Linked DNA regions of Massilia sp. METH4. The protein of the gene in region 2 interacts with the protein of the main gene of each other region in a pairwise test. Links are inferred from orthologs where the notes say so. Each region holds a gene or a part of one and is shown on either strand. Other genes may lie near its edges. The genes, in order: V6Z91_RS05595 and V6Z91_RS02155.

The links.
Region 1: the proteins of V6Z91_RS02155 (region 2) and V6Z91_RS05595 interact in binary tests that used the Escherichia coli proteins (3 or more experiments, as listed by UniProt). The link is inferred for Massilia sp. METH4 from one-to-one orthologs.

What each region holds. Positions count from the first base shown.
Region 1 is NZ_CP146614.1:1,254,271-1,269,446, reverse strand. Bases 6,918-9,730 are described here. They hold V6Z91_RS05595 (glutamate-5-semialdehyde dehydrogenase), read left to right. Parts: upstream 6,918-7,591; coding sequence 7,592-8,869; downstream 8,870-9,730. Other genes in these bases: V6Z91_RS05585 (class I SAM-dependent RNA methyltransferase), read left to right, coding at 9,624-9,730; V6Z91_RS05590 (CopD family protein), read left to right, coding at 8,990-9,418; holA (DNA polymerase III subunit delta), read left to right, coding at 6,918-7,586. In the rest of the region: V6Z91_RS05630 (VOC family protein), read right to left, coding at 50-415; V6Z91_RS05625 (LysR family transcriptional regulator), read right to left, coding at 495-1,418; V6Z91_RS05620 (SDR family oxidoreductase), read right to left, coding at 1,475-2,263; V6Z91_RS05615 (helix-turn-helix transcriptional regulator), read right to left, coding at 2,352-3,113; leuS (leucine--tRNA ligase), read left to right, coding at 3,219-5,864; LPS assembly lipoprotein LptE, read left to right, coding at 5,870-6,568; more of holA, read left to right, coding at 6,570-6,917; more of V6Z91_RS05585, read left to right, coding at 9,731-10,814; V6Z91_RS05580 (multidrug effflux MFS transporter), read left to right, coding at 11,000-12,286; V6Z91_RS05575 (HDOD domain-containing protein), read left to right, coding at 12,475-14,658; V6Z91_RS05570 (EAL domain-containing protein), read left to right, coding at 14,655-15,176. UniProt on the Escherichia coli protein: Catalyzes the NADPH-dependent reduction of L-glutamate 5-phosphate into L-glutamate 5-semialdehyde and phosphate. The product spontaneously undergoes cyclization to form 1-pyrroline-5-carboxylate.
Region 2 is NZ_CP146614.1:464,740-480,039, reverse strand. The notes cover bases 8,439-11,375. They hold V6Z91_RS02155 (sulfate ABC transporter ATP-binding protein), read left to right. Parts: upstream 8,439-9,338; coding sequence 9,339-10,412; downstream 10,413-11,375. Other genes in these bases: V6Z91_RS02150 (CysB family HTH-type transcriptional regulator), read left to right, coding at 10,409-11,341; cysW (sulfate ABC transporter permease subunit CysW), read left to right, coding at 8,447-9,322; cysT (sulfate ABC transporter permease subunit CysT), read left to right, coding at 8,439-8,443. Outside these bases: V6Z91_RS02210 (phasin family protein), read right to left, coding at 1-484; V6Z91_RS02205 (DMT family transporter), read left to right, coding at 699-1,565; V6Z91_RS02200 (nitroreductase), read left to right, coding at 1,576-2,274; V6Z91_RS02195 (serine hydrolase), read left to right, coding at 2,465-3,634; V6Z91_RS02190 (IclR family transcriptional regulator), read right to left, coding at 3,613-4,395; V6Z91_RS02185 (diacylglycerol kinase), read left to right, coding at 4,513-4,899; V6Z91_RS02180 (sulfate ABC transporter substrate-binding protein), read left to right, coding at 4,999-6,006; V6Z91_RS02175 (alpha/beta hydrolase), read left to right, coding at 6,025-6,582; V6Z91_RS02170 (peroxiredoxin), read left to right, coding at 6,607-7,245; more of cysT, read left to right, coding at 7,637-8,438; V6Z91_RS02145 (hypothetical protein), read right to left, coding at 11,408-11,704; V6Z91_RS02140 (TonB-dependent receptor), read right to left, coding at 11,983-14,364; V6Z91_RS02135 (aldo/keto reductase), read right to left, coding at 14,616-15,300. UniProt on the Escherichia coli protein: Part of the ABC transporter complex CysAWTP involved in sulfate/thiosulfate import. Responsible for energy coupling to the transport system.

The DNA.
Region 1 (15,176 bases), 790 kb from region 2 along the record:
AGCACAACGGCGTTCAATATACGGTTCGTGTATTGAACGTATATCAAAATCAGCGAACGGCCGCCGTGTCGAAGTGCGGATTGCAGATGAGCCCAATCACGTTGCCGAACGGATCGGCCAGTTCGGCGACCTTGATCCCTTCGCCCACATCCTGGATGGCCGAGTGGATGCCGGCGCCCAAGCCGACGATGCGTTCCACCTCGGCTTCGATATCGTCCACGCCCCAGTACACCTGGGCGCCGGCCTTGCCGGGCTCACCGTCCGGCTGCAAGCCAAGCTCGAAGCCGCCGATATTGAAGCCCACGTAAAACGGCTGGTCGAAATAGGGCGCGGTACCGAATACCTCGGCATACCACGCCTTCGCGGCGGGCAGGTCCTTCACGGGGTAGATGGCGGTGCGCAAACCTTTGATCATGGTGGTCTCCTTTCGGTTATCGATCCGGGCATCATGGCACGGCGGCTCGGCCCTCGATTGGAAAAATGGAAGGTGGCGATCAACCCGGCGGGAGCCCGCCGTTGACTCGCAGGATCGGCGCTAGCCGCTCCACGGCGAAGTCGATGAAGGCGCGGATGCGCGGCGCCATGTGGCGCTGGTTCAGGAAGATGAGGTTGATCTCTTCCACGTCGCCGGCATTGAAATCCGGCAGCAGTTCGACGAGGTCGCCTCGCTGGAGATCGTCGTACACGTGGAACAGCCCGAGCCGGCTGATGCCGAGGCCCTGCAAGGTGAGCTGGCGCATCGTCTCGCCGTTATTGGTCAGCATGCCGCCCGCCACCGCCAGGTGCACGAACTCATCGCCGACCCGGAACGGCCATTCGCCGGTGGCGCGGCGGAAGTTGAAGCCGAGGCAGCGGTGGCCCGCCAGGTCCGCCGGGGTATGCGGCGCGCCATGGCGCTCCAGGTAGGAGGGCGCCGCCACCACGGCCATCCGGCTACGGCCGAGATTGCGGGCGCGGTAGGAGACATCGTCCAATGGCCCCATGCGCACGGCGACGTCGACCTCGTCGCGCTGCAATTCCACCTTCGCATCGGTCAGCGAGATATCGACGGCGATATCGGGATAGAGGCTGCTGAACTCCATCAGCATGGGCACCACGTAGTGCTGGCCGAAGGGGAGCGACACGTTGACCCGCAGCTTGCCGCGAATCTGTCCGGAGCGCCGCGCGATGCGCTGCTCCGCGTCGTCGATATCGTGCAGGATGCGCACGCTGCTGTCATAGAACTCGCGCCCCTCCGCCGTCAGCGCCAGGTGCCGGGTGGAACGCTTGAACAGTTGCACGCCCAGTCTCTGCTCGATGCGGGAGACGAGCTTGCTTACGGCCGAAGGAGAAAGATCGAGCAGCTGGGCGGTGGCGGAAAAGCTGCCCGTTTCCACTACCTTCACGAATACCTGCATGTCGCCGCTGCGGTTATCCAAGCCTTGCCCTCGCTATCCAGATCGGCCGAGTATAGCAGCGGCGTCGCGGCCGGGCTTCAGGCGATCGTCGGCACCGTGCCGCCTTCGGCCCGGATCGCCGCGCCATTGACCACCGCGGCACGGGGGCTGGCCAGGAAGGCGACCACATTGGCCACTTCTTCCGGCTTGGCCAGCCGATAGATCAGCGAGGAAGGCCGGTTTTCGCTCATGAACTTGCGCTCCGCCTCCGCATACGGCAGGCCGGGGTTGACCGATTCGATGAACGACTTCAGGCTTTCCGTTTCCGTCGGCCCCGGCAGCACGGCGTTCACCGTGACCGCGGTACCCTTCGTCAGCTCGGCCAGGCTGCGCGAGATCGACAGCTGCGTGGCCTTGCTGGCGCTGTAGTGCGCCATCGCCGCCATCGGCGTCAGCGCCACTTCGCTGGAGATGAACACCACGCGGCCCGTACCCCGCTCCAGCATGCCTTTCATGTAGGTGCGGGCGAGGCGCACGCCGCTCCACACATTGGTGTCGAACATGCGCTGCCAGTCCTCGTCGCTCGTTTCGAAGAAGTCGCTGAGGGCATAGGTGCCCATGTTGTTGACCAGGATATCCACGCGCGGATAGCGCTCGGCCGCTTCCTGTTCCGCGCCCGCCACGGAAAGATCGATCGCCAGCGGCAGCACGCGGTCCGCCCCATGCCGGTCGCGCAACGCGGTCATGGCCTTCGCCACCGTGGCCTCGCTGCGGCCGTTGACGATGACGGTGGCGCCTTCTTGCAGCAGCTGGTCGGCGATGGCGAAGCCGATGCCCGAGGTGGATGCGCTGACCAGCGCGGTCTTGTCGTTCAGATCCAGTTGCATGATTGCCTCCCAAAAGATGAGCTGCCAGCATAGGCGTGCCGCAGGCCGCGAAAAAGCGGGGGAGGGGAACAAGATTTGTGAACCAAATTCAAGAATATCTTTCACTGGCGGGCGTGGTATCCGCGAAATCGCGGAAGTCCCGGATCAGGTGCGACTGGTCGAAATATCCGCAGTCGGCGGCCAGCGCGGCCAGGTCGCCGTCGCGCGATCGATCGCGCAGCAAGGCCAGCGCGCGCCGGAAGCGGCAGATGCGGGCGAACAGTTTCGGGCTGATGCCCACCTGCTGGCGGAATTGCACGGCGAGGTGCTGGCGGGACACGTGCAGGGTGTCGGCCAGCGCCTCGACCGGCACGGCGCCGTGAGCCGCTTCGATCGCGGCCACCGCCCGAAGGCCCAGCGGGTTTGACTGGACATTGCCCGGCGCGGCCAGGCGCCGCAGCAATTCCCGCTCCACCAGCGCGATGCGCTGCCGGTCCGTCAGGTCATCGGTCCACAGTGCGTCATCGAGCCGGTCCACGGCCGCACGCCCCCACAGGTCCGGCAGCGCCGCCCGCCCATCGGTCAGCGGATGCAGGGGCATGCCGAGGAAGGCGCCGGCCGCGCCGGGCTTGAAGCGCACCGCCACCGTGCGCACCGGCCGCGCGGCGGGCACCAGGAACGAGGCGCTCATCATGCCCACGGCGAAGGCTTGCCGGCCGTCGTCCTGCCACAGGATGTCCACGCAATTGTCCGGCAGGACCCGGTGGACGTGCGGCGCCGCCGCGGAGACGGGTGCCGTCACCCGCGCCGTCCACAGGCACGCCACGTGCGCCCGCAAGGCGGGATGCGGCGGATACTCCCGGTAGATCATGGGCTCCCGGCGGCCGTGCGGCCGCGTATCGTGAACTTATGCACAGTGAACTTGTATAATGTCCGGTTCATATCCTTTCACCGTACTCCTATTTCTGCATCCATCATGCAAGACAAATATAGTCCCGCCGACGTCGAAAAAGCCGCGCAATCACACTGGAAGGCCATCGACGCCTATAAAGCCGTCGAAAACGATCCGCGTTTCCCGAAAGGCAAGTACTACGCCTGCTCGATGCTGCCTTACCCGTCCGGCAAGCTGCACATGGGCCACGTGCGCAACTATACGATCAATGATGTGATGTACCGCTACCTGCGGATGAACGGCTACAACGTGCTGATGCCGATGGGCTGGGATGCGTTCGGCATGCCGGCCGAGAACGCGGCCATGGCGAACAACGTGCCGCCGGCGCAGTGGACGTATTCGAACATCGCCCACATGCGCTCGCAGATGGAGATGATGGGCCTCGCGATCGACTGGTCGCGCGAAATGACCGCCTGCAAGCCCGAGTACTACAAGTGGAACCAGTGGATGTTCCTGAAGATGCTCGAGAAAGGCATCATCTACAAGAAGACGGGCACGGTGAACTGGGACCCGGTCGACCAGACCGTGCTGGCCAACGAGCAGGTCGTCGATGGCCGCGGCTGGCGTTCGGGCGCGCTGATCGAAAAGCGCGAGATCCCGATGTACTACGCGCGCATCACCGACTATGCCGAAGAGCTGCTGGACTTCGTGGACAACAAGCTGCCGGGCTGGCCCGAGCGCGTGCGCATCATGCAGTCGAACTGGATCGGCAAGTCGACCGGCGTGCGCTTCGCCTTCCCGCACACGATCGCCGGTGACGACGGCCAGCTGATCGGCGACGGCAAGATGTATGTGTTCACCACCCGGCCGGACACCATCATGGGCGTGACGTTCTGCGCGGTGGCCGCCGAGCACCCGCTGGCGACCCACGCCGCGAAGAACAATCCGGAACTGCAAGCGTTCATCGCCGAGTGCAAGATGGGTTCCGTGATCGAGGCCGACATGGCCACGATGGAAAAGAAGGGCATGCCCACGGGCCTGACCGTCACGCACCCGCTGACCAAGGAACAGATCGAAGTCTGGGTCGGCAACTACGTCCTGATCACCTACGGCGACGGCGCCGTGATGGGCGTGCCGGCGCACGACGAGCGCGACTTCGCTTTCGCGAACAAGTACAAGCTGCCGATCAAGCAGGTGATCACGACCGCCGAGAACAAGGAGTACTCGACGGAGCAATGGCAGGAGTGGTACGGCGACAAGGAAACCTCGATCGTCACGAACTCCGGCAAGTACGATGGCCTGAACTACAAGGATGCCGTGGACGCCGTGGCCGCCGACCTGGCCGCGCTGGGCCTGGGCGAGAAGAAGGTGACGTTCCGCCTGCGCGACTGGGGCATTTCGCGCCAGCGCTACTGGGGCACGCCGATCCCGATGATCAACTGCGCCGACTGCGGCTCGGTACCGGTGCCAGAAAAGGACCTGCCGGTCGTGCTGCCGGAAGACTGCGTGCCGGACGGCACGGGCAACCCGCTGAACAAGCATGAAGCCTTCCTGAAGTGCGACTGCCCGAAGTGCGGCAAGCCGGCGCGGCGCGAGACGGATACGATGGACACGTTCGTCGATTCGAGCTGGTACTACATGCGCTATACGTCGCCCAATTCGAACGACGCGATGGTCGATTCCCGCAACGACTACTGGATGCCGATGGACCAGTACATCGGCGGCATCGAGCACGCCGTGCTGCACCTGCTGTACGCGCGCTTCTGGACGAAAGTGATGCGCGACTTCGGCCTCGTGAAGTTCGACGAGCCGTTCGTCAACCTGCTCACGCAGGGCATGGTGCTGAACGAGACCTACTACCGCGAAGACGCTTCGGGCAAGAAGGTCTGGTACAACCCGGCCGACGTGGAACTGACCACGGACGACAAGGGCCGCCCCGTCTCGGCGGTGCTGAAGGAAGACGGCCAGCCGGTGCAGATCGGCGGCACCGAGAAGATGTCGAAGTCGAAGAACAACGGCATCGACCCGCAGGCGCAGATCGAGCAGTACGGCGCCGACACGGCCCGCCTGTTCACGATGTTCGCCTCGCCGCCGGAGCAGACGCTGGAATGGTCGGGCAGCGGCGTGGAAGGCGCGAACCGCTTCCTGCGCCGCGTGTGGGCTTACGCGTACGCGCAGAAGGACCGCGTGGCCGCCGCCAATGCCGTCCTCACCGCCAACGCAACGACGGACGCGGGCAAGACGCTGCGTCGTGAACTGCACAAGGTGCTGCAGCAGGCCGACTACGACCTGAAGCGCATCCAGTACAACACGGTGGTATCGGCCTGCATGAAGATGCTGAACACGCTGGAGTCGGCCAAGCTGGACGATTCCGCCGAATCGTCGGCCGTGATCTCCGAAGGCTTGTCGATCTTCCTGCGCCTGCTCAACCCCGTGGCGCCGCACATCACGCACGTGCTGTGGACGGAACTGGGCTACGCCGCCGCCAACAAGGACATCCTCGATACGGCCTGGCCGCAGGTCGACCCGGCCGCGCTGGAACAGTCCGAGATCGAGCTGATGATCCAGGTGAACGGCAAGCTGCGCGGTTCCGTGAAGGTGCCGAAGTCGCTTGATAAGGCAGCCATCGAAGCCGCCGCGCTGGCCGAGGAAAGCGTGCAGAAGTTCATCGAGGGCACGCCGAAGAAGGTCATCGTGGTGCCGGGCAAACTGGTCAACATCGTGGTGTAAAGCATATGACGACTCTGAAAGGTCTTATCCGTAATACGGTGCTGGTCGCCGCGCTGGCTGGTACTGTCTCCGCCTGCGGTTTCCACCTGCGCGGCTCGGGCGGCAATTACACGCTGCCGTTCGCCTCCATGTATGTCGGCCTGCCGGAGTCGTCGCCGCTGGCCATCGAGTTGAAGCGCAATATCCGCGTCAACGGCAATACCGTCGTGGTGAACACGCCGCAGTCCGCGGATGCCACGATCGAGGTCATCACCGACCCGGACAAGACGCGCAGCAAGTCGATCCTGTCGCTGAACAGCGCCGGCCGGGTCAGCGAGTACCTGCTGTCGTATAACATCGTGTTCCGTGTGAAGGACAACGCCGGCACGGAACTGCTGGGTCCCACGCAGATCACGCTGACGCGCTCGATCACGTTCAGCGAAACGCAGCTGCTGGCGAAGGAACAGGAAGAGGCGCAGCTGTACCGCGACATGCAGAAGGACCTGGTGCAGCAGATGATGCGCCGCATGGCCGCGATCAAGCCGTCGCGCCCGAACGCCACGCCGACCAGCACCGTCAGCCCGCTGACCTTGCCGGGCGTCGTGTCGCCCGGTTCCGTCGCGGCACCCGCCGGTGCGTCCTCCAGTGCGCCCACGACGGTGCAGCCGTCGTCCGCCCCGGCCGAACCCGTTACCGAACCGGCACTGCCGACGCGCCAGGAATAACATGCAACTGCGCGCCGATGCGCTGGAGGGCCACCTGGCCAAGACCCTGGCGCCGCTGTACGTGATCACGAGCGACGAGCACCTGCTGGCGCTGGAAGCGGCGGACAAGATCCGCCGCGCCGCCCGCGCCCAGGGGTATTCGGAGCGCGACGTGCTCACGGTGGAACGCAGCTTCAAGTGGGGCGAGCTGCTGGCCGCCAACCAGGAACTCTCGCTGTTCGGCGACAAGAAGCTGATCGAGTTGCGTATCCCCACCGGCAAGCCGGGCAAGGATGGCGGCGCCGCGCTGCAGGCCTATGTGAAGAACCTGTCGCCGGACAATCTCACGCTGATCACGCTGCCGAAGCTGGACTGGCAGACCGCGAAGGCCGCGTGGGTTGCCGCCTTGCAGAGCGCCGCCGTGTACATCGAAATCCCGAACGTGGAGCGCGCCCAGCTGCCGAACTGGATCTCGCTGCGCCTCTCGATGCAGGGGCAGAGCGCGGACCGGCAAAGCCTGGATTTCATCGCCGACCGCGTGGAAGGCAACCTGCTGGCGGCCCACCAGGAAATCCAGAAACTGGGCTTGCTGCACGAGCCTGGAAAACTGACGTATGAGCAGGTGCACGACGCCGTGCTGAACGTGGCGCGCTACGACGTCTTCAAGCTGTCGGAAGCGATGCTGCTGGGCGATCCGGCCCGGCTGGTGCGCATGCTCGAGGGCCTGAAAGGCGAGGGCGAGGCGCTGCCGCTGGTGCTGTGGGCCGTCTCGGAAGAGATCCGCACGCTGCTAAAATTAAAGGCAGGAATGGCGCAGGGCCGCCCGCTGGCCGCGCTGCTGAAGGAATACCGCATCTGGGGGCCGCGCGAGCGGATGATGGAACCGGCGCTGCGCCGCGTTTCGCTGGCCACGCTGGAAGAGGCTTTGCGGCAGGCTTCCCAGGTCGACAGGATGGTCAAGGGCTTGCGCGCCAAGGCGTATGCCGGCGACCAGTGGGACGCCATGCTGCAACTGGCGCTGAAGGTAGCACGAGGATAACAATCATGAGCACGGAAGTGAAAGAGTACATGGAAGCGCTGGGCAAGCGTGCCCGCGCCGCCTCGCGCGCGATGGCGCGTGCCGACAGCGCCACGCGCAACAAGGCGCTGTCGCTGATCGCCGATGCGATCGAACGCGACGCCGACGCGCTGCGCGCGGCGAACGGGCAAGACCTGGAAGCGGCGCGCGCCAACGGCCTGGCGCCGGCCATGGTCGACCGCCTCACGCTGTCGGACAAGGCGATCGCCACGATGGTCGAAGGCCTGCGCCAGATCGTCGCGCTGCCGGACCCGGTGGGCGAGATCTCGAACATGAAGGTGCGCCCGACCGGCATCCAGGTCGGGCAGATGCGCGTGCCGCTGGGCGTCATCGGCATCATCTATGAAGCGCGCCCGAACGTGACGGTGGACGCGGCCGGCCTGTGCATCAAGAGCGGCAACGCCACGATCCTGCGCGGCGGCTCCGAGGCGATCCACTGCAACCGCGCGCTGGCGAAGATCGTCAAGGAAGGCCTGCTGGGGGCAGGCCTTCCGGCCGATGGAGTTCAAGTCGTGGAAACCACCGACCGCGCAGCCGTGGGCGCCCTGATCACGATGCCGCAATACGTCGACGTGATCGTCCCGCGCGGCGGCAAGGGCCTGATCGCCCGCCTGATGGAAGAAGCCACGGTGCCGATGATCAAGCACCTGGACGGCATCTGCCACGTGTACATCGACGCCAAGGCCGACATGAAGAAGGCACTGGACATCGGCTTCAACGCCAAGTGCCACCGCTACGGCACCTGCAACACGATGGAAACGCTGCTGGTCGAGCGTACCATTGCCCCGGCCGTGCTGCCCGAGCTGGCGAAGCTGTACGCGACCGAGCAGGTGGAACTGCGCGCCGACGACGACGCGTTCGCGATATTGTCTGCGGCGGGGTACCCGCACCTGGCGCAGGCGACCGAGCAGGACTGGGCGACCGAGTACCTGGCACCGATCCTGGCCGTGCGCGTGGTGGACGGCATCGATGCGGCGATGGACCATATCAACACGTGGTCGTCGAAGCACACCGAGGCGATCGTCACCGAGGACTACAGCGCCGCGATGCGCTTCCTGCGCGAAGTCGATTCGGCTTCGGTGATGGTCAATGCGTCGACCCGCTTCGCGGACGGCTTCGAATACGGCCTGGGCGCGGAGATCGGCATCTCGAACGACAAGCTGCATGCGCGCGGGCCGGTGGGGCTGGAGGGACTGACGTCCCTGAAGTACGTGGTGTTCGGCCACGGCGAAGTGCGTTCGTAACCAAAGGGACAGCCCAGGGCCTGGACAGGTGATGGCTCGCAAGCCAACACCGTTTCGCAGGCGTGGAGCATGCTCCACGAAACCCTGCTGCGCCCCTCTAACCAAGAACTAAGGAATTCAATGCTCTGGATCAAGGCACTGCACATCGTCTTCATCACCTCCTGGTTCGCCGGCCTGTTCTATCTGCCGCGCATCTTCGTGAACCTGGCGCAGGAAACGCCGGGCCCGACGACGGAGCGCCTGCTGCTGATGGCCCGCAAGCTGTACCGGTTCATGACGATGCTGGCCGTGCCGGCCATCGTCTTCGGCCTGATCCTCACATGGATGCAATACCAGTCGCCGGACGGCATGAAGCTGCCCGGCTGGCTGCACGCCAAGCTCACCTTCGTGGTGCTCGTGCTCGGCTACCACCACGCTTGCGGCTCGCTGCTGAAAAAGTTCGAGCGCGGCGTGAACAAACGCGGCCACGTGTTCTACCGCTGGTTCAACGAAGTGCCCGTGCTGTTGCTGCTGGCGATCGTGATCCTGGTAGTTGTAAAGCCGTTCTGACCCGCGGCAGAGAAAGCATTGGTGTCGCACATCTTTTCCCTTGGGAAAAGGTGTGCGACACCGGTTTTCTTTTCCGGCGTCGATCAACAAAAACCGGTGTCGCACACCTTTTTTCTGCGAAAAAAGATGTTCGACACCAAAGCATTTCCCAACGGACAAAGGTACACCGATGACCACTTCCTACTTCTGCCCATGCCCGCGCGGCATGGAAGCCGCGCTGGCCGAGGAACTCCTCGAGATCGCGCAAACCACGAAAAGCCCCACGCTGAAGGTGCACAACCAGGTGCCGGGCGGCGTGCACTGCTCGGGCGACCTGTATGACGCCTACCGCATCAACCTGCATTCGCGCATCGCCTCGCGCGTGCTGATGCGCATGGGCGTGTGCCATTACCAGAACGAAAACGACATCTACGACCTCGTGCTCGCGCAGCCGTGGGAAGAGTGGTTCGGCGTGCACCACACGATCCGCGTGGATGTCACGGCGATCAAGTCGCCATTAAAAAGCATCGAATTCACGACGCTGAAGATCAAGGACGCCGTGTGCGACCGCTTCCGCGACATGTACAACAAGCGCCCCTCGGTCAACACGCGCGAGCCGGACATGCGCATCGCCGGCTTCCTCGACCAGCGCCAGTTCATCGTCTACCTCGATACCTCGGGCGAGGCGCTGTTCAAGCGCGGCTGGCGCACCGAGACGGGGGACGCGCCGCTGCGTGAAAACCTGGCGGCGGGCCTGCTCCGCGTGTCCGGCTGGAAGCCAGGCATGCCGCTGTTCGACCCGATGTGCGGTTCCGGCACGATCCTTTGCGAGGCCGCGCAGATGGTGCAGGGCGTGCCGCCCGGCGCGCGCCGCCGCTTCGCGTTCGAGAAATTCCACGACTTCGATCCCGCTCCGTGGCAGGAGATGAAGGCGGCCATCAAGCCCAATCCGCTGCCCGCGGAACCGACGATCTTCGGCTCCGACATCTCCGGCGACATGGTGGCAATGACGCGCCACAACCTGCGCAATGCCGGTATCCTGTTCGAGGTGCCGCTGAAGCAGATCGAGGCGCAGCAGGTGCAGCCGCCGGTTGCCATCGCCGAAGGCGGCACTGCCATCCTGCTGACGAACCCCCCGTACGGCGAGCGGATCGGCGTGCGCGGCGACAGCACGCTGCCCGAAGACGAGCTGGCGAAATCGTTCTACGCCGATTTCTCGAAGACGCTCAAGCAGCGCTTCGCCGGGTGGACGGCCTACCTGTTCACGGCCGACCTGAACCTGCCGAAGCTGCTGCGACTGAAGGAATCGCGCAAGACGCCTTTCTTCAACGGCGCCCTCGAATGCCGGCTGTTCCGCTTCGACATGGTGGCGGGGTTCAATCGGCGCGAGGAAGCAAAACCGAAAAGCGAAGAGTGAAACTGATCGGCTGGCGCGCCGGCGCGGCCGGTCTTAACCCCAGGTGCAAAACCTGGGGGCGTAGCAGGGATTGCGAGGAGCACCGCTCCTCGCCTGCGTAGCGGCGGTAGCTGGATGCTACCGCCTCTCCAGGCCCTTCTGCCCCCGCATTTGCCGTTGGGGTTCAATCGAAAAATCGATAACCCATGCTCCCCGACACCCCAGCCAATCTCCCTCCCGACCCGGTCCCCCCGGTCCCCCCACGCAAGAAACCGCACACCCGCCCGCTGAGCCAGGCATCGCTGGCCATCGTGCTGGCCGCGCTGTCGATGCTCGGGCCCTTCTGCATCGACGCCTACCTGCCGGCCTTCCCGGAAATCGGCCAGTCGCTGGGCGCCACGCCGATCGAGGTGCAGCAAAGCCTCACGGCCTACATGCTGGCGTTCGCGGCGATGGTGCTGTGGCATGGCGCGCTGTCCGATGCGTTCGGCCGCCGCAACGTGATCCTTGTCTCGCTGGTACTGTTCGCGATCGGCACCGTCGGCTGCGCAGCCGTGCACAGCGTGCATTACCTGTGGTTCTTCCGGGTCCTGCAAGGGGTGTCGGCGGGTGCCGGCGTGGTGGTCGGGCGGGCGATCATCCGCGACCTGTACCACGACGCCGAAGCGGCCAGGCTGCTGTCGCTCGTGACCATGATCTTCTCGATCGCGCCCGCGCTGGCACCGATCATGGGCGGCTTCATCGTCAAATGGTTCGACTGGCGCGCCATCTTCCTGGTGCTGTTCGTATTTTCCATCGGCCTGTTCATCGTCTGCTGGCGGCGGCTGCCGGAAACGCTGCCGCTGCACAAGCGCCAGCCGTTCAATCCGCGCTTCCTGTGGGGCAGCTACCGGCAGATCCTTGGTTCGCCGCTGTTCCACCTGAAATCGCTGATCGTGGCGCTCAACTTCGCCGGCCTGTTCGTCTACATCACCGCCGCGCCGGAATTCCTGCCCAAGCAGCTGCACCTGGGGCCGGACCAGTTCGGGTGGCTGTTCATCCCTTCCGTGTCCGGCATCTTCACCGGCGCCCTGTTCGCCAACCGGCTGGCCGGCAAGATCACGTTCGAACGCCAGGTCGCCATCGGCTTCGCATTCCTGCTGTCAGCCGCCGGCGTGAACGTGCTGTATCACGTATTCATGCCGCCATCGGTGCCCTGGAGCGTGCTGCCGCTGTTCTTCTACACGTTTGGCATGTCGGTCGTGGGCCCGGCCGCCACGTTGATGGCGCTCGACCTGTTCCCGCACATCCGCGGCACCGTCGCTTCCTGCCAGTCGTTCGAAACCACGCTGGCCGGCGCCATCGTCGCCGGCGTCGTGGCACCGGCGCTGGCCGGTTCCGTGCTGTGGCTGGCGACCGGCCAGCTGGTGTTTACAGCAACGGCGCTGGGATTGTGGCTGGTGGCCCGCCAAGTGCGCCGCGGCTTGCCTCCCGCTGCTGCCGAGCAACACTAAGCGAATCCGAACGGTCGTTTGGAAGTTGTTTTCATGCAAGAGAGTAGCAATGTATGCTACGATAAACTAATGTTGCATATAGTAAAGTTTTGATAACTATCTTGACGACATCTTAAAACTACAGGGTGGCATGCCGTTCGGGCAAGACCGCCTTCTTCGGGGAAGAAGTCCACTGCGGCAGTGTCACGATGCACCAACCAGACCACGACATTCGCAACCGCCTGATGCTGGCGAGGCTACCCGCCATGCCGCAGATCTTGATCAAGCTGATCGAGCTGCTGCAGGCGGACGACGCCGGCATGGCCGAGCTGGCCGAGCTGATCGGCAAGGATGCAGGCATGACGGCCAAGGTGCTGGCCGTTTCGGGCAGCTCGGCCTACCATCGCGCCAGCCGTGGCGCGAGCCTGGAGCCGGCTCTCGCGGCGTTGGGCACGGACATGATCAAGACGCTGGTGATCAGCGAATCGGTGTTCCAGACCTTTAACAGCTTCCCCCATTCCGGCAGTGCCGACCTGCGCCCCTTCTGGAGGCACGCGCTGGGCGCCGCCGTCGTGGCGCGCGACATCGCCCGCATGACCGGGTATCCGCAGACGGAGGAAGCCTGGCTGGCCGGCCTGCTGCATAACGTGGGCCGTCTGGCGCTGCTGGCCGCCGCGCCGCGCGAATACGGCGTGAACTTCATGGCGCGCGACGACGAAGACCTGTGCGCCGTCGAACAGCGCACCTTGCAGATCACGCACACGGAAGCGGGAGCGTGGCTGGTCGAGCGCTGGAACCTCGATTCCTTCCTGGCCGACAGCGTGCTGTATCACCACGAGCCGGCCGAGCGGCTGGCCACCGCGCATCCGCTGATCCGCATCGTGCGGCTCGCGCACCTGACCGTGCACCACCCCGATGCCGGCGAGGCGATCGCCACGATGGCGGGGCACTGCGGCGTCGCGCCGCGCGATCTCGATGCGGTCCTGAAGGGCGCCACGCGCCAGGTGCAGAAGGCGGCCGATTACCTGGGCATCGATCTGGCGGGGGCCGAGGACGTGCCCGCGCTGCCGGTGGCCGGCACCGCCGCGATCGCCGACCCGGTGCAGGCCCGGTTGCAGGAAGAGATGCGCAACATGATGCTGGTCGCCGAGATGGGCCAGGCATTCTCCCGGCAGCAGGGCCAGAGCGCGCTCCTCGATGCCGTGACGCGCTCCGCACGCATCCTGTTCGACCTGGGCACCACCATCATGCTGCCGCGGGACGCGGCCGGGCAGGCCCTGGTCGGCGTGGCGGCCGGCGAGCAGCAGGGGCGCCTGGCCGGCTTCTCGATTCCTCTCGGCCGCGGCGGCGCGATCGCCGGCGCCGTGGCGGCGCGCCAGGTCGCACTGCTCGCGCGCGGCGCGGCGCAGTCGCTTGATATCGCCGAAGAGCAGCTGCTGCGCATCCTCGGCAGCGAAGCGATGGTGTGCGTGCCCCTCCTGGCGGGGCAGCACTGTGCCGGCGTGCTGCTGGCCGGCGTGGCGGCCTGGCAGTTGCCGGCCATGCAGAAGCGCGAGCGTTTCCTGCTGGCGTTCGGCGCCCAGGCCGCGGCCGCGTTGCAGGCGGCGCTCGCGCAGCAGGGCGAGGCCGAGCGGCGCATCGCGCACCTGGCGCAGGAATACCGCGAAGCGTCGCGCCGCGTGGTGCACGAGGTGAACAATCCGCTGTCCATCATCAAGAACTACCTGTCCGTGCTCGACGACAAGCTCGCGCGCCGCGAACCCGTGGTGGCCGAGATGTCGGTGCTCAACGAGGAGATCGACCGCGTGGGACAGCTGATCAACGGCTTGACCGAGGTGCGGGCCGCGCCCGCCGGCGACGCGGCCGACATCGCCCGCGTGGTGGACGACGTGCTGCGCATGTTCCGCGCCACCGCCTTCATCCCCGCTTCCGTGCAGGTGCTGGTGCGCATGCAGGAAGATCCGAACGAGTTCGAGGGCGAGGCCGATGTGCTGAAGCAGATCCTCATCAATCTCGTAAAGAACGCGGTGGAGGCGATGCCCGGCGGCGGCCGCATCGAGATCGCCAACCGCGGCCATGTGGTACGCGACCGCAGGCTGTACGTGGAACTGGCCGTGGCCGACACCGGGCCGGGCCTCGCGCCGGACGTGCTGGCCAACCTGTTCTCGGAAGTGAAAAGCGCGAAGGAGGGGCCGCACCACGGCCTCGGCCTCTCGATCGTGCACGAACTGGTGCGCAAGCTGGATGGATTGATCGCCTGCCGCAGCGGCAGGGGCGGCACCAGCTTTGAAATCCTGCTGCCCGCCCGCGGCGGCAAGACCCGTCCCGCGGCATTGCCCGCGCGCAGGGCGGACAACAACCCGGGCGCAACTTCGGACCCGATGCAAGGATGAACGTGAACGACGAACTGGGCCAAGGCGGCAGTGCCGCCTGCCTGCCCCGCTTGCTGCTCGTCGACGACGAGCCGCGCCTGCTTTCCTCGCTGTACGAGCTGCTGCGCGACCGCGACTATCACCTGGTCACGGCCGCCACCGGCGGCGAGGCGCTGGCCCATATGGATGCCACCCGCTTCGACCTGGTGCTGCTGGACCTGCGGCTGCCCGATATCGGCGGCCACCAGATCATGGACGTGATCAAGGAGCGCGGCTACGACTGCGACGTGATCGTGATGAGCGGCGAGGTGGGCATCGATGCCGCCATCGGCGCGCTTAAGCGCGGCGCCTACGACTACCTGCGCAAGCCGTACAGCCGCGAAGAGTTGTTGAAGACGGTGGAGAACGCGCTGCAGCAGCGGCGCCTGGCCGTCGACAACCAGCGCATTGCCCGGCGCCTGGAAACTTCCGAGAAGATGTACCGCTACCTGGTGGACAGCTCGCCGGACATCATCTACACGCTGGACCATGAAGGCCGT
Region 2 (15,300 bases):
CCTCGGCGGCTTGCTTGGCGGTGCGGGTGAACTGCTCGTAGCCGGCGTTGGCGCTGCCCAGGGCGGACTTGAACAGGGCGACGGCGTTTTCGGTGCCGGCCGGGGCGTTCTTGCTCACTTCATCGACCAGCGAAATCACCTTGCGGTTGGTTTCCAGGATCTGTGCTTCGGCAGCTTTCGAGAACTCGGAAGCGGTGCCCGATGCGATCTGGGCCAGGTGGCGGCTGTATGCGATGGCTTTCTCGGCGTTCGGCTGGGCGCGGGAAGCGGTCACCGAGAAGAACTCTTGCGGATCCTTGGCGGCCAGCAGCTGCTTCGCGGTGGCGGAGGTATCTTCCAGCGATGCTTTGGCGGCGGTCAGGTTCAGGTCGACGAGCTTTTCAACGCCTTCGAACGTCTTGTTCGTCAGGGAGGAGAAAATCGCGAATTGGCTTTCGAAATTCGCCTTGGTCGCATTGGAAAATTGCTCAGGAATCGAAAACATGTAGTTCTCCAGTAAGGATAATCGTTGATGAAAGCTTGGCTGTGGTCTACGACAGCTATTGTGCAACGCAACATGCCTAATTTTACGGCTGCTCAAGATTAAGTCAAGCGAAATTTGTGCATTGCACAAGAGCACGAAACCGTTGTGCAAGACAACTCGGCCAGGGCCGGCCGCGGTGCCTGCCCGCCAAACTCGGCCGTGTTAGACTGCCGGGATGTCCCTTCTCCTGTCGCCGATTCCCTTATTCTTTGTTTTCCTGTGGAGCACAGGGTTCATCGTGGCGAAATTCGGACTGCCCTATGCGCCGCCGCTCACGTTCCTGCTGGTGCGCTACGCGTGCGCGGTGGCCGTGCTGGCGCCGCTGGTCTGGCTGCTGAAGGCTCCCTGGCCGAAGGGCAGGGCCGGGCACATCGCCGTGTCCGGCCTGCTGCTGCACGGCGGTTACCTGGCCGGCGTATGGTGTGCCATCAAGCTGGGCATGCCGGCGGGGCTGTCTGCGCTGATCGTGGGCATGCAACCGATCCTGACGGCGTTCGCGGCACCGCTGATCGGCGAGCGCGTCACGCCGCGCCAGTGGCTGGGCCTGGCGTTCGGGCTCGGCGGTGTCGCCTTCGTCGTGTATGCGAAGATCACGCTGACGGGGCTGTCGTGGCAGGCCATCGTGCTGTGCCTGGGCGCGCTGCTGTCGATCACGGCAGGCACCTTGTACCAGAAGCGTTGGTGCCCCCAGTTCGACTTGCGCACCGGCACGGCGATCCAGTTTTCCGCGTGTTTCCTTGCCACGCTGCCGTTCGCCGTGGCGTTCGAGTCGTTGACGCCGGCATTCGCGTCGGTCGAATGGACGCCGCGTTTCCTCGGCGCGCTGGCATGGTCGGTGTTCGGCCTGTCGATCGGTGCGATCTTCCTGCTGTTCGCGCTGATCCGCCGCAGCGACGCGACACGTGTGACGAGCCTGTTGTACCTGACCCCGCCGACGACCGCGCTGATGGCGTGGCTGATGTTCGGTGAAGCGTTCAGCCCGCTGGGCGTGGCCGGCATGGCGCTGGCCGTGACGGGGGTGTTCTTCGTGGTCCGCAAATAAAGGAAATGACATGATCTCCAGTCCCGAACAGCAGACAGTGGATGCCGCCATCACTTCACGCCGCTCGATCCGCGCTTTCCTGCCCACGCCGGTGGCGCGCGAGGATATCGTTGCAATCCTCGAAGTGGCCAGCCGCGCTCCGTCCGGCACCAACACGCAGCCGTGGAAAGTGTATGTGCTGACCGGGGCGGCGCGCGACCGCCTGTGCGCGCGCATCACGGGCGCCTACCGCGACCCGGAGCAGAACCGCCGCCACCAGGAAGAGTATGCCTACTATCCGCGCGAGTGGAAGTCGCCCTACATCGACCGTCGCCGCAAGGTGGGTTGGGACCTGTATTCCCTGCTGGGACTGGCGCGCGACAACAAGGAGGGCATGGCGGCCCAGCACGCCCGCAATTTCAATTTCTTCGATGCGCCGGTGGGCCTGATCTTCACGATCGACCGTATCATGGAACAGGGCTCGTGGCTTGACTATGGCATGTTCCTGCAGAACGTGATGGTGGCCGCGCGGGCCCGCGGGCTGGACACTTGCCCGCAAGCAGCCTTCACACAATTCCATTCGATCATTGCAGAAGAGCTCTCATTGCCCGACAATGAAATGGTGGTGTGCGGGATGGCGCTGGGTGTTGCCGATCCATCAAGGATCGAAAATTCCCTGGTGACCGAACGCGAACCGGTCGAACGGTTCGCCACGTTTATGGAAGGGTAACGTTTCGTTGCAGCGGCGCCTCAAGATTGCTGATTGCGCTATCTGACTGATTAACTTTTGTGCTCAACAATGTGAAATCTTGTTGTGCGGGATCAGGCTTTTGCTACACTGCAACGTATCGTTGAAAACATCGGCAAATGCGCGGCAAATGCGCGTCCAGCGCGTTTCCGCTGCCGACCTGGGGAATCTCATGTACAAAGTTATCGTAGCCGCCTTGATCTCCGCCTTGTGCATCTCGGTGCCGGTGACTGCCGTGCAGGCAGCCGATGGGGTCAGGAAAACCGCGGTCAAGAAGGCAGCCGCGAAGAAATCGGTCAAGAAGAAGTCCGTCCAGCGGGCGGGCGTGCGCCGCAAGGCCGTCGCCGCGCCGGACAGGATGGTGCGCCGTGTGATCACCGTGCGCGGCAAGAAGAAGGTCGTGTTCCAGCGCGTGATGGCCGCGGCGCCCGTCGTGGCCGCGCGCCCGACGATGGGCGACCTTGCCGGCCTGAACCTCACGCGCGACCCGCTCGACCTGAAATCGAACGTGGCGCTGGTTGTCGACCAGGCCAACGCCGAAGTGCTGTTCGAAAAGAACGCCCATGTGGCACTGCCGATCGCCTCGATCACGAAGATGATGACCGGTCTCGTGGTCGTCGAGGCGAACCAGGACATGGACGAGATGCTGACGGTGACGGAAGAAGATGTCGACCGCGCCAAGTTCTCCAGCTCGCGCCTGAAGGTGGGCGACCAGCTGACGCGCCGTAACATGCTGCATATCGCGCTGATGAGCTCGGAAAACCGTGCGGCCTCCGCGCTCGGCCGCAATTATCCGGGCGGCTTGCCCGCCTTCGTGGCGGCGATGAACGCCAAGGCGCGGGCGCTGGGCATGACGGACACGCACTATGCCGATTCCACGGGCCTGTCCAAGCAGAACGTGGCGAGCGCGCGCGATCTGGCCAAGCTGGCGATGGCCGCCTACGAACATCCGATCCTGCGCGAATTCTCCACCGATCCGAAAGCGATCGTCGAGCGCAATGGTCGCCCGGTGCAGTTCGGCACCACGAATGGCCTCGTCGTGCCGACGTCCGGCTGGCAGATCGGCCTACAGAAAACGGGTTTCATCAATGAGGCGGGCCGCTGCGTGATGATGCAGGCCGTGATCGAAGGGCGTGCCGTCATCATGGTGCTGCTCGATGCGAAGGGCAGCGCCGCGCGCGTGGCCGATGCGATGCGCATGAAGAAATGGCTGACGGCCTTGAAGCCGATGCCGTTCTCCGACGCGACTCCCGCCGCCGGCACGGCAGGCACCACCATCACGGCCGGCGGCACGTTCGGCGCCGGCGCCGCGGCAATGACTCAGTCCGCCGCCGGCATGTAACCCAGGGTGGCGGAAATCTGGTTGGCGGTGTTGACCAGGTCTTCCAGCCATTCGTCCTGCAGGCGGTCGGCCGGCGCCGAGATCGACAGGCCAGCCACCAGCTTGCCGCTGTCGTCGCGAATGCCGGCGGCCATGCAGCGCACGCCCAGTTCCAGTTCCTCGTTGTCGCGCGCATAGCCGCGCGATCGCACCAGCGACAATTCGCGCTCCAGCTTCGCCAGGTCGGTGATCGAATTCTTGTTGTGCCCCGCCAGCCCCGTGCGGGTGGCATAGGCACGGATCGCCTTCGGCTCGTCGACCGACAGGAACAGCTTGCCCGTGGACGTGAGATGCAGCGGCCCGCGGCCGCCGATCGCACGCACCACCTGCATGCCGGAGCGTTCCGAGAACGCGCGGTCGATGTACACGATTTCGTCGCCCTGGCGTACCGACAGGTTGATCGTCTGCTGGGTTTTCTTGTGCAACGCGCGCATGAAATCGAGCGCCGCTTCCCGCACCGACAGCCGGCTCTTTACGATATTGCCCAGCTCCAGCAGGCGCATGCCCAGCCGGTAGGTTCCCGGTTCGATACGGTCGACAAAGCGCGTCAGCACCAGGTCGTTCAGGATCCGGTGTGCCGTCGATGGGTGCAGGCCCGATTCCTTCGATAAATCCTTCAGGCTCACAGGATCCGGGTACTTGGCCAAGGCGTCGAGCAGGCCCACCATGCGTTCGATGACCTGGATGGTCGTTTTTTGTTCTGGAACGGATTCGATTTTCATGATGTGGTTGGTGCAGTGCAGTATGTATCCAGGTCTTTATACCATGATGTGAAAAAATTGGGAATTGCATCGAGACGTGGCCGCTATAATGGCGCACCTCTGTTCAAGCGACTTTTCATGACCCAGCCCCTCAGCGAATTCAAGAGCCGCAGCGGCCTGAAACGCATCCTCTCCGCCATCCATTACTCGCTCGACGGCCTGAAGACGGCGTGGCGTTATGAACACGCTTTCCGCCAGGAGCTCGTCCTTTTCTTTTTTGCAGCCTTGCTCGCGCTGGCGTTGCCCGTCTCCGCCTTCCAGAAGCTCGTGCTGGTGGGCGTGCTGGTCCTGGTCCTCATCGTCGAGCTGATCAATTCCGCCATCGAAGCCGTGGTCGATCGCATCTCGCTGGAACGCCACCCCCTGTCGAAGAACGCCAAGGACTTGGGCAGCGCGGCCGTGCTGCTGGCCTGCCTCCTTGCGGCCGCCACTTGGGGCGTGGTGCTGTTCAACCGCTTCTGGTGACCTTCATATAAGCTTTTGGTATAAGGAAGGGACGAAAACTTCGTTCTCTTTCATAAGCTCAGCAGCTAATCTGCGAACTCCAATCATTAGGGGAATCAGATGCTGTCCAAAAAACTTTCCACGCTGGCTGCCGCAGTTGTCACGACCCTTGCCGTATCGCTGACCGCCCACGCGGCCGAAGTCACGCTGCTGAACGTTTCCTACGATCCGACGCGTGAGCTGTACCAGGACGTCAACGCCGCCTTTGCCAAGGATTGGAAGGCGAAGACGGGCGACGACGTGAAGATCAAGCAATCGCACGGCGGGTCGGGCAAGCAGGGCCGCTCCGTGATCGACGGGCTGCAGGCCGACGTCGTCACGCTCGCACTGGCGTACGACATCGATGCGATCGCCGAAAAAGGCCTCGTCAGCAAGGACTGGCAAAAGCGCCTGGCCAAGAATTCCACCCCTTACAGCTCCACCATCGTGTTCCTGGTGCGTAAGGGCAACCCGAAAGGCATCAAGGACTGGGCCGACCTGGTCAAGCCGGGCGTGCAGGTGATCACGCCGAATCCGAAGACCTCGGGCGGTGCGCGCTGGAACCACCTGGCCGCCTACGGCTACGCGCTGCGCCAGCCCGGTGGCAACGATGCCACGGCGCGTGAGTACCTGAAGAAGCTCTACAAGAACGTGCCGGTGCTGGACTCCGGCGCGCGCGGCGCCACCACCACCTTCGTGGAGCGCGGCATCGGCGACGTGCTGATCGCCTGGGAAAACGAAGCGCTGCTGGCGATCAAGGAACTGGGTCCGGACAAGTTCCAGATCGTGGCGCCCTCCGTCTCGATCCTGGCCGAACCGCCCGTCGCCGTGGTCGACAAGGTCGTCGACAAGCGCGGCACCCGCAAGGTGGCCGAGGCTTACCTGAGCTTCCTGTACACCGACGCTGCCCAGGAACTGATCGCCAAGAACTACTACCGCCCGACCGTGGAAAAGGAAGCGAAGAAATACGCCGCCCAGTTCCCGGCCGTGAAACTGTTCACGATCGAAGACGTGGCCGGCGACTGGACGAAAGCCCAGAAGACGCACTTCGCCGATGGCGGCGTGTTCGACCAGATCTACCAGAAGTAATCGACAAGGAGAGGGCGCATGCCGGGCAAGCTTTCGCAACTGCGCGTGCTGGTGGCACCGGGCCTGCACAACAGCGGCCCCGAGCACTGGCAAAGCCGCTGGCAGCGCCTGTATCCCGCCTTCGAGCGGATCGAGCAGGATGACTGGAGCGATCCGATCCTGCCGATCTGGAGCGCGCGGGTGGACGAGGTGCGGCAGCGCGACCGGCGCCCCACGCTGATCGTCGCCCACAGCTTCGGTTGCCTCGCATCCGTGCACAGCGTGGCGCGCGACCCTGCCAACATCGTCGGCCTGCTGCTGGTGGCGCCGGCCGACCCCGAGAAGTTTGGCGTGGCCGAGCTGCTGCCGCGCCCGCCGCTGCCCGTGCCGTCCACCATGATTGCCAGCACCAATGACCCGTGGATGCCGCTCGAGCGCGCGCGTCAGTGGGCCGAGCGCTGGGACAGCGATTTTGTCGACGCCGGCCCTCTTGGGCACATCAATGCCGAGTCGGGGCTGGGCGACTGGTTGCCGGGCCAGCGCCAGTTGCAATTGTTGGTTGATCGGGCGCACAATGTAAAACCAATGCAATATTGATCTTTGTCTATTACGGAGACTTCCATGACGCTACGCCTCGGCGACACCGCACCTGACTTCGAGCAGGATTCTTCCATCGGCCGCATCAAGTTCCATGAATGGGCGGGCGATTCCTGGGTGGTGTTGTTCTCGCACCCGGCCGACTTCACCCCCGTCTGCACGACGGAACTGGGCCTGACCGCGAAGCTCAAGCCCGAGTTCGACCAGCGCAACGTGAAGGCGATCGCACTGTCCGTCGACCCGGCCGATTCGCACAAGGAATGGATCAAGGACATCGAGGAAACCCAGAAGACCGTCGTGGGCTTCCCGATCATCGCCGACGCCGACAAGAAAGTGGCCACGCTGTACGACATGATCCACCCGGAACAATCGGCCACCGCCACCGTGCGCTCCGTGTTCGTGATCGACCCGAACAAGAAGATCCGCCTGCAGCTCACCTACCCGATGAGCACGGGCCGCAATTTCGACGAAATCCTGCGCGTGATCGATGCCCTGCAACTGACGGACAAGCACACCGTGGCCACGCCGGGGAACTGGAAGGATGGCGACGACGTGATCATCCCGCTGACCGTGCAAGACCCCGAAGTGATCAAGCAGAAGTACCCGAAGGGCTTCACCGCCCCGAAACCGTACCTGCGCCTCACGCCGCAGCCGAACAAGTAATCGGCTCCGCTCCACGACAAACCCGGGCTTGCCCGGGTTTTTTGTTCCGACGCAACCGCAGCGCTGGCACCCTGGCTCACCCTGGTGTCGGACACCTTCAGGTGTACGACACCGGTTTTCCCCAGCGGCAACCACGTTGCTCGAAAATGGGCTCAGACCCCGATTGCAGTAAATATTTCGTGCGCGAACGCCTCGCCAGCCCGCATGGTTGCGCCATATCAGCAGAGGCATCTAAGCAAATGACAAAAGGTTAGTTTGGTTTATAACGCCCAGATGCGAGACTTCGGCCTCATTATCCGAAAATGTAATAAGAGGGGCCACCATGTCTGCAGTACTGCCGGTTGCGCAACCGGTGCCGTTCGAAGCGAGAAAGCGGGCGCCGTACCGGGTGATGCCGGGCTTTAAGCTCTCGCTGGGCTTCACGATCTTTTACCTGACGCTGATCGTGCTGATTCCATTGTCGGCACTGTTCCTGAAGACGTTTACGCTGACGTGGGAGGCCTTCTGGAGCGCCGTTACGTCCGAGCGCGTGATGGCTTCCTACCGGCTGACCTTCGGCGCCTCGCTGATCGGCGCGGCCATCAACGTCGTCTTCGGCGGCATCGTCGCCTGGGTGCTGGTGCGCTACCGCTTCCCGGGCAAACGCATCGTCGATGCGCTGGTCGACCTGCCGTTCGCGCTGCCGACCGCGGTGGCGGGCATCACGCTGACGGCGCTGTATTCGTCGAACGGCTGGATCGGCCAGTTCGTCGAGGGCACGCTGGGCATCAAGGTCGCGTTCACGCCGCTGGGCGTGGTGCTGGCCCTCACATTCATCGGCCTGCCATTCGTCGTGCGCACCGTGCAGCCCGTGCTGGAAGATGCCGAGCGCGAGCTGGAGGAAGCGGCCGCCTCGCTGGGCGCCTCGTCGTGGCAGACATTCACCAAGGTGGTGTTCCCCACCGTGATGCCATCGCTGCTGACGGGCTTCGCGCTGGCCTTCGCGCGCGCCACCGGCGAATACGGTTCGGTGATCTTCATCGCCGGGAACATGCCCATGGTCTCCGAGATCACGCCGCTGTTCATCATCACCAAGCTGGAACAGTACGACTACACGGGCGCCACCGCGATCGCCGTCGTGATGCTGGTCGTGTCGTTCATCATGCTGCTGGCCATTAACCTGCTGCAGGCCTGGGCCCGCGGCAAGTCGGGGAAATAAGAAATGAGTGGAACTTCCCACCGGGGCGAACTGCCCTCCGTATCCGAAATGCTGGAACCGCGCTGGGTGCGCTATGCGCTGATCACCGTGGCGCTGGCGTTCCTGACGCTGTTCCTGTTCGTGCCGCTGATCGCCGTCTTCGTCGAGGCGCTGAAGAAGGGCACCGAGGTCTACCTGGAATCGATCCGCGAGGACGATGCGATCGCCGCGATCAAGCTCACGCTGCTCACCGCCGCGATCGCCGTGCCGCTGAACCTCGTGTTCGGCGTGGCCGCGTCGTGGGCGATCGCCAAGTTCGAATTCCGCGGCAAGAGCTTGCTGCTGACGCTGATCGACCTGCCGTTCTCCGTGTCGCCGGTGATCTCGGGCCTGATCTACGTGCTGCTGTTCGGCGCCCAGGGCTGGTTCGGCCCGTGGCTGGCCGAGCACGACATCAAGATCCTGTTCGCCGTGCCGGGCATCGTGATCGCGACGATCTTCATCACCTTCCCCTTCGTGGCGCGCGAACTGATCCCGCTGATGCAGGCGCAGGGCAGCGAGGAAGAGGAAGCGGCCGTGGTGCTGGGCGCCTCGGGCTGGCAGACGTTCTTCCGCGTGACGCTGCCCAACATCAAGTGGGGCCTGCTGTACGGCGTGATCCTGTGTAATGCCCGCGCGATGGGTGAATTCGGCGCCGTGTCCGTGGTCTCGGGCCACATCCGCGGCGAGACCAACACCATGCCGCTGCAGGTCGAGATCCTCTACAACGAATACAACTTCGTCGCGGCCTTCGCCGTCGCCTCGCTGCTGGCGCTGCTGGCGCTGGTGACCTTGGCACTGAAATCCTTTATCGAATGGCGCCTGCACGAATCGCGCAACGCCGACGCCAACGACAACTAAAGTACCGGAGCAAGACATGACGATCGCAGTCAAGAACATCAACAAGCGTTTCGGCGACTTCGTCGCGCTGAACAACGTGTCGCTGGATTTCCCGGCGGGCGAATTGACCGCGCTGCTGGGTCCCTCGGGCTGCGGCAAGACCACGCTGCTGCGCTGCATCGCCGGCCTGGAACACCCGGATTCGGGCCAGGTCCTGCTCGACGGCCAGGATGCTTCGGACCGCCACGTGCGCGAGCGCCAGGTGGGCTTCGTGTTCCAGCACTACGCGCTGTTCAAGCACATGACGGTGTTCGAGAACGTGGCCTTCGGCCTGCGCGTTAAGCCGCGCGGCGAGCGACCGTCGGAAGACCAGATCCGCAGGAAAGTAAAAGAGCTTCTCGAGCTGGTGCAGCTGGACTGGCTGGCCGACCGCTATCCGCCGCAGCTCTCCGGCGGCCAGCGCCAGCGTATCGCGCTGGCGCGCGCCCTGGCCGTGGAGCCGCGCGTGCTGCTGCTCGACGAACCGTTCGGCGCGCTGGACGCCAAGGTGCGCAAGGAATTGCGCCGCTGGCTGCGCCGCCTGCACGACGACCTGCACGTGTCGTCCATCTTCGTCACGCACGACCAGGAAGAGGCGCTGGAAGTGGCCGACCAGGTGGTGTTGATGAACAAGGGCACCGTGGAGCAGATCGGCACGCCGGACGAGGTGTACAACCACCCCGCGTCACCGTTCGTGTACGGCTTCCTGGGCAATGTGAACGTGTTCCATGGCCGCGTGCACGAAGGGGTGCTGGCCAGCGAAGGCGTGCAGCTCGACGTGCCGGACCATACCCGCGTGCGCGATGCGAAGGGCACCGCCTACGTGCGACCGCACGAGATGGAAGTGGACCGCTACGAAGCCGGCGCGGAAGGCATCGTCGTCAAGCTGCGCCGCGCCCACGCGATCGGGCCGCTGGCCCAACTGGACCTCGAACGCGCCGACAATGCGCAACTGATCGAGGCAACGATTTCCAACGAGCGCTTCCGTAACTTGGCACTGAAGGAGGGCGAGACCCTCGTGGTGCGGCCGAAGCGCCTGCGCGTGTTCGTCGACGAAGGAGCTTCCATATGAATTTCCAGCAGCTGCGTTCCATCCGCGAGGCGGCCCGTCGCAACTACAACCTGACCGAAGTGGCCAATGCGCTGTTCACGTCCCAGCCGGGCGTGAGCCGCCAGATCCGCGAGCTCGAGGATGAGCTGGGTGTCGTGATCTTCGAGCGCAACGGCAAGCGGTTGACGGGCCTGACCGAACCGGGCAAGGGCATCCTGAAGATCATCGACCGCCTGTTGATCGAAGCGGAAAACCTGCAGCACGCCAGCATGGAATACAAGGGCCAGAGCACCGGCACGCTGACCGTGGCGGCCACGCACACGCAGGCGCGCTACGCGCTGCCGAAGGCCGTGTCGCACTTCCGCAAGACCTTCCCGGACGTGCGGATCGCCCTGCAGCAGAGCGCTCCCGAGCACATCGCCGAATGGGTGTTGTCCGGCAAGGCCGATATCGGTATCGCTACCGAGGGCCTGTCGCAGTTCCCCGACCTCGTCTCGTTTCCGTGCTATCGCTGGAGCCACCTGATCGTGGTGCCGGAAGACCACCCGCTGCTGGCGCGCACGCCGGTGCGGCTGGAAGACCTGGCCGAGTTCCAGCTGATCACGTACGACGTGGGCTTCACGGGTCGCGGCCACATCGACGACGCGTTCGACAAGGCGGGCGTACGGCCGGACATCGTGCTGACCGCGATGGACTCGGACGTGATCAAGCAGTACGTGGCGCTGGGCCTCGGTGTCGGCATCGTCGCCTCGATGGCCTTCGACCATGGCCGCGACAAGGGCCTGCGCGCGATCGAGGCATCGCACCTGTTCGCACAGAACACCACGCGGCTCGCCGTGCGGCGGGGCGCCTACCTGCGGCAGTATGCGTATGAATTCATCGCGCAGTTCGCGCCCGAGTTGAAGCGGGGGGATATCGAGCAGGCGCTGCTGGGCAGCGAGGCGGCGTAATGGCCAAGGGTTTCAGCAGCAATCGCAGCAAATGAACCCGGCCTTCGCCGGGATTTTTTTTGCCGATTACCAGCCGAGAATCATCCCTCGCAGTATCAACAGCAGAGCACCGAAGCTGGCTGCATAGATAACCAACACGAAGAGCAGCGCAACTCCCGCGCTGTACAGGCATGTCTTCGCGGCTTCATTGCTGATCTGGGGCACGCAATAGAAGGGTAGCGGCAGGATGGCGATCACCAGAGGAATTGCCAGTGACGTCATATTGATCGACAGGATGCCGAAGCCGAGGAAACCAACGAGTATCAACAGGCATAGATGCCATGTGATGAACTCGGAGCGGTCATGTTGAGGGGCAGCAGTCATGCATTGATCTCCACGGTTGATTAATCGGGCATATCCCGCCACACATGTTGCTGGCATCGGCACCGGTGCGGGTTGACAGCTGTCAGCCTTGCACTTGTCCTACGGTGAAAAGCGTACATGCCGGCTACCTGCACAATCCCGCTGGCGCCAAAGCACTGGTGTCGGACACTTTTTTCTGGGCGGTTTATCCAGAAAAAGGTGTGCGACACCAGCAGCCGTTCCCGGAAAAAAAAATCCCGCTCGATGAGCGGGATTTTTCGTTGAAGCAGCCGGAACGCTTACCAGCTATACCCCACCTTCGCATAGAAGAACCGCCCATTGAACCCGGCCGGCGAGAAGTTCGAATACGGGTAGATGCCGTTCGTGTTCAGGTTCGCGACGCTCGTCGTCTTGTCCGGGTAGCTGTCCGTCACGTTGTCGATGCCCGCGGTCACGCGCCAGTTCGTGACGAGGCGCACGGTGCCCGACACGTCCAGCACCCATTGGCGGCCGTAGGTCTGGTCGTTTGCCGGGTTGTTCTGCGGGACGGTGAACTTGCCGTACTGCGTGGCCAGTGCACGGGCGCTCCACGTGCCCGCCGTGTAGTCGGCGCCCAGGCTGAACTTGTCCTTCGGCGAGCCGACGGTATTGCGCAGCACCGTCTGGCGGTCGATCAGCAGCAGGTTGTTGGCCGTGAGGATCGCCGGGTTGGCGGCCACGTTCTCGACTGTCGTCTTGTTGTGGTTGTAGGCGGCCGTGAAGTCGATGCGGTCGCGGTTGGCCAGGTTCCACCGGTAGGTGCTGACCAGGTCCACGCCGGTCGTCTTGGTGTCGATCGCGTTGGTGAAGTAGCGGCCTGCGCCTACCTGCACACCCTGGGCAGCGAGCACGTTGCGCAGCGCCTGCGGCAATTGCAGGTTGGCCGACAGGGCGATGCGATCGTCCACGAAGATGCGGTACACGTCCACCGTGGTGTTGAAGTTGCGGGTCGGCGACCACTGTACGCCGATGCCGTAGTTGCGGGCTTTCTCGGCCTTCAGCGGCGTGGCGCCCAGCGCCTGCGCGGCGGCGCTGCCGACCGCGAACGTGCCCGTCTCGATCGGCGTGTTCACACCGTTGACCACAGCGAAGTTGGTCGTGGTGATCGTGTAGAACTGCTGCGCCAGCGATGGCGCGCGGAAGCCGGAGGACGCGGTGCCGCGCACGGAGAGCTGGTCGTTGAACGCGTAGCGCGCGGAAGCCTTGGCCGACGTTGTGCTGCCGAAGTCCGTGTAGTGCTCGTAGCGGGCGGCCAGCGCGCCGGACAGCTTCGGCGTGACCTGCGCTTCCAGGTTCACGTAGGCGGACTGGTTGCTGCGGCTGTTCTTGCCGGCGTTGACGGGCCGGAAGCCGGAGAAGCCCTGCGAACCGGAGCCCGTGTAGGACGCGGCATCCCCGGCGTTGATCTCATAGTCTTCGTGGCGGATTTCCACGCCGGTGGCCACCGTCAGCGGGCCGGAAAAGGCCGCGACCTGGATCTCGCGCGCCAGGTCGAAGTTGGCGACCGATTGCGTGTTGGTCAGCTTGCCGAGGTGGAAGTGCGTGGGGCTGTTGGCGCCCAGGTCCTGGTTGACGGTGTTGTCGATGTCGAGCCAGAAGCTGTTGCGGCCCCAGTCCAGGCTTGCATCCCAGCGCCAGCCACCCAGGTCGCCGCGCACGCCGGCCACGATCGAGGAATCGGTCGATGTGCTGTTCTGCAGCGGCAGGAAGCCTTGGGGGAACAGGGGCGTGCGCTGGGCGCCGCCGTTCAGCGCGGTGCGCCACGTTGCCGCCGCTTCGGTATCGCGCTCGCCATACTGGCCGAACGCGTAGAAATCGGTGTTCTCGCCCAGCTGGTACTGCGTGTTGAAGAATACATTGCGCGGCTTGGTATCCGAATCGCCGTAGCGCTGGGTGATCTTGCCGTACAGGGGCTCGGCCGGGTTGCGTGTGTCCGGCCCGGCGCGGTTGGTCGGATTGCGGTCGGCGCCTTCGGCGGCCAAACGCAGCCAGCCCTTGTCGCCCAGCGCGAAGCCGGCGGAAGCCTTCAGCGACACCTGTTCGCCATCGCCTTCGCCATACCAGCCGGTGCCGATCTCCACGTCGCCGCCGTTCGGGCCCTTCTTCAGGATGATGTTGACCACGCCGGCGATCGCATCGGAACCGTATTGCGCCGAAGCGCCGTCGCGCAGCACTTCGATGTGGTCGATGGCGGCCAGCGGGATCGCGTTCAGGTCCACCGGCGCCGAGCCGCGGCCGGCGGTGCCGTTGACGTTGACGACGGCCGAGGCGTGACGGCGCTTGCCGTTCACCAGCACCAGCGTCTGGTCAGGCGCCAGGCCGCGCAACTGCGCCGGACGCACCGCATCGGAAGCGTCGGCGCCGGAAGGGCGCGGGAAGTTCATCGACGGCAGGAGGCGCGACAGCACGGTGGCCAGCTCGGTCGAACCGGTGGCCTGCAATTCCTTCGCGCCGATGATGTCGATCGGCGATTCGGAATCGGCCATGCGGCGGTTCTTCGCGTAGGTGCCCGTCACGACGACGGTCTGCAATGCTTCGGTGGGAACTTGCTGCAGCTGGGCGCTGGCCGGAGAGCAGATGGCTGCAACGGCGGCGGAGATCAGGGTGAGGGCGAGGGGAGACTTCTTGAGGCGTGTGGTCATCGTTTTTATTGGTCAGTTGACGATCACGCTATGTTAATCGGTCGGTCTCATGCCACGAACGATTGAGTTGGGGTTTGCTTATGCTTCAGCCGCATAAGCGAAAAGCTGTAGCGCATGAGTACTGGTGGCTGGACAGGGGGTTCGCGGAGCTTGCTCCGCGCCTGTCCAGCGGCGATGGCTTGCAAGCCATCGCTCCTTCCGCACACTTTTTCCGGATGAGGCACCCGGAAAAAATGTTCGACACCAGTGGTTCACTGCCCCGGATTCGTGATCCGCGTGTGGATCGCGTCGATCCCTTCCAGCACGTGCTGCGGCAGCGTGACACTATAGGCGTCGATGTCTTCCTTCAACTGCGCCAAGGTGGTGGCGCCGATGATGGTCGAGCCGACGAACCAGCGGGAATAGCACCAGGCGAGCGCCATCTGCGTGGGCGTCAGGCCGTTGTCGCGGGCGAGCTTCGTGTACTGCGCCACCGCTTCCAGCACGGATGGGCGCAGGTAGCGCGGGCTCCACGTTTGCGGGAAGATCGTCAGGCGGCCGTGGGCCTTCGGGTCGTCGTGGTACTTCGCCGTCAGCTGGCCGAATGCCAGCGGGCTGTAGGCCAGCAGGGTCACGTCTTCGCGGAAGCACGTCTCGTCCAGGAAGCTCGTCTCGAAGTGGCGCGCCGTCAGGTTGTACAGGTTCTGGATCGTGGCGATGCGGGGCAGGCCCTTCATCTCGGACTGCTTGATGAATTCGCACACGCCCCAGTTCGACTCGTTCGACACGCCGATGTGGCGGATCTTGCCTTCGTCGATCAGCTTGCCCAGCGCGGCCAGCGTGTCCTCGATCGCCACCGACGCTCGCTCGTTCTTCGGGTCGAACGCGTTCGAGCCGAAGATCGGCACGTTGCGGCTCGGCCAGTGCAGCTGGTACAGGTCGATGTAGTCGGTCTGC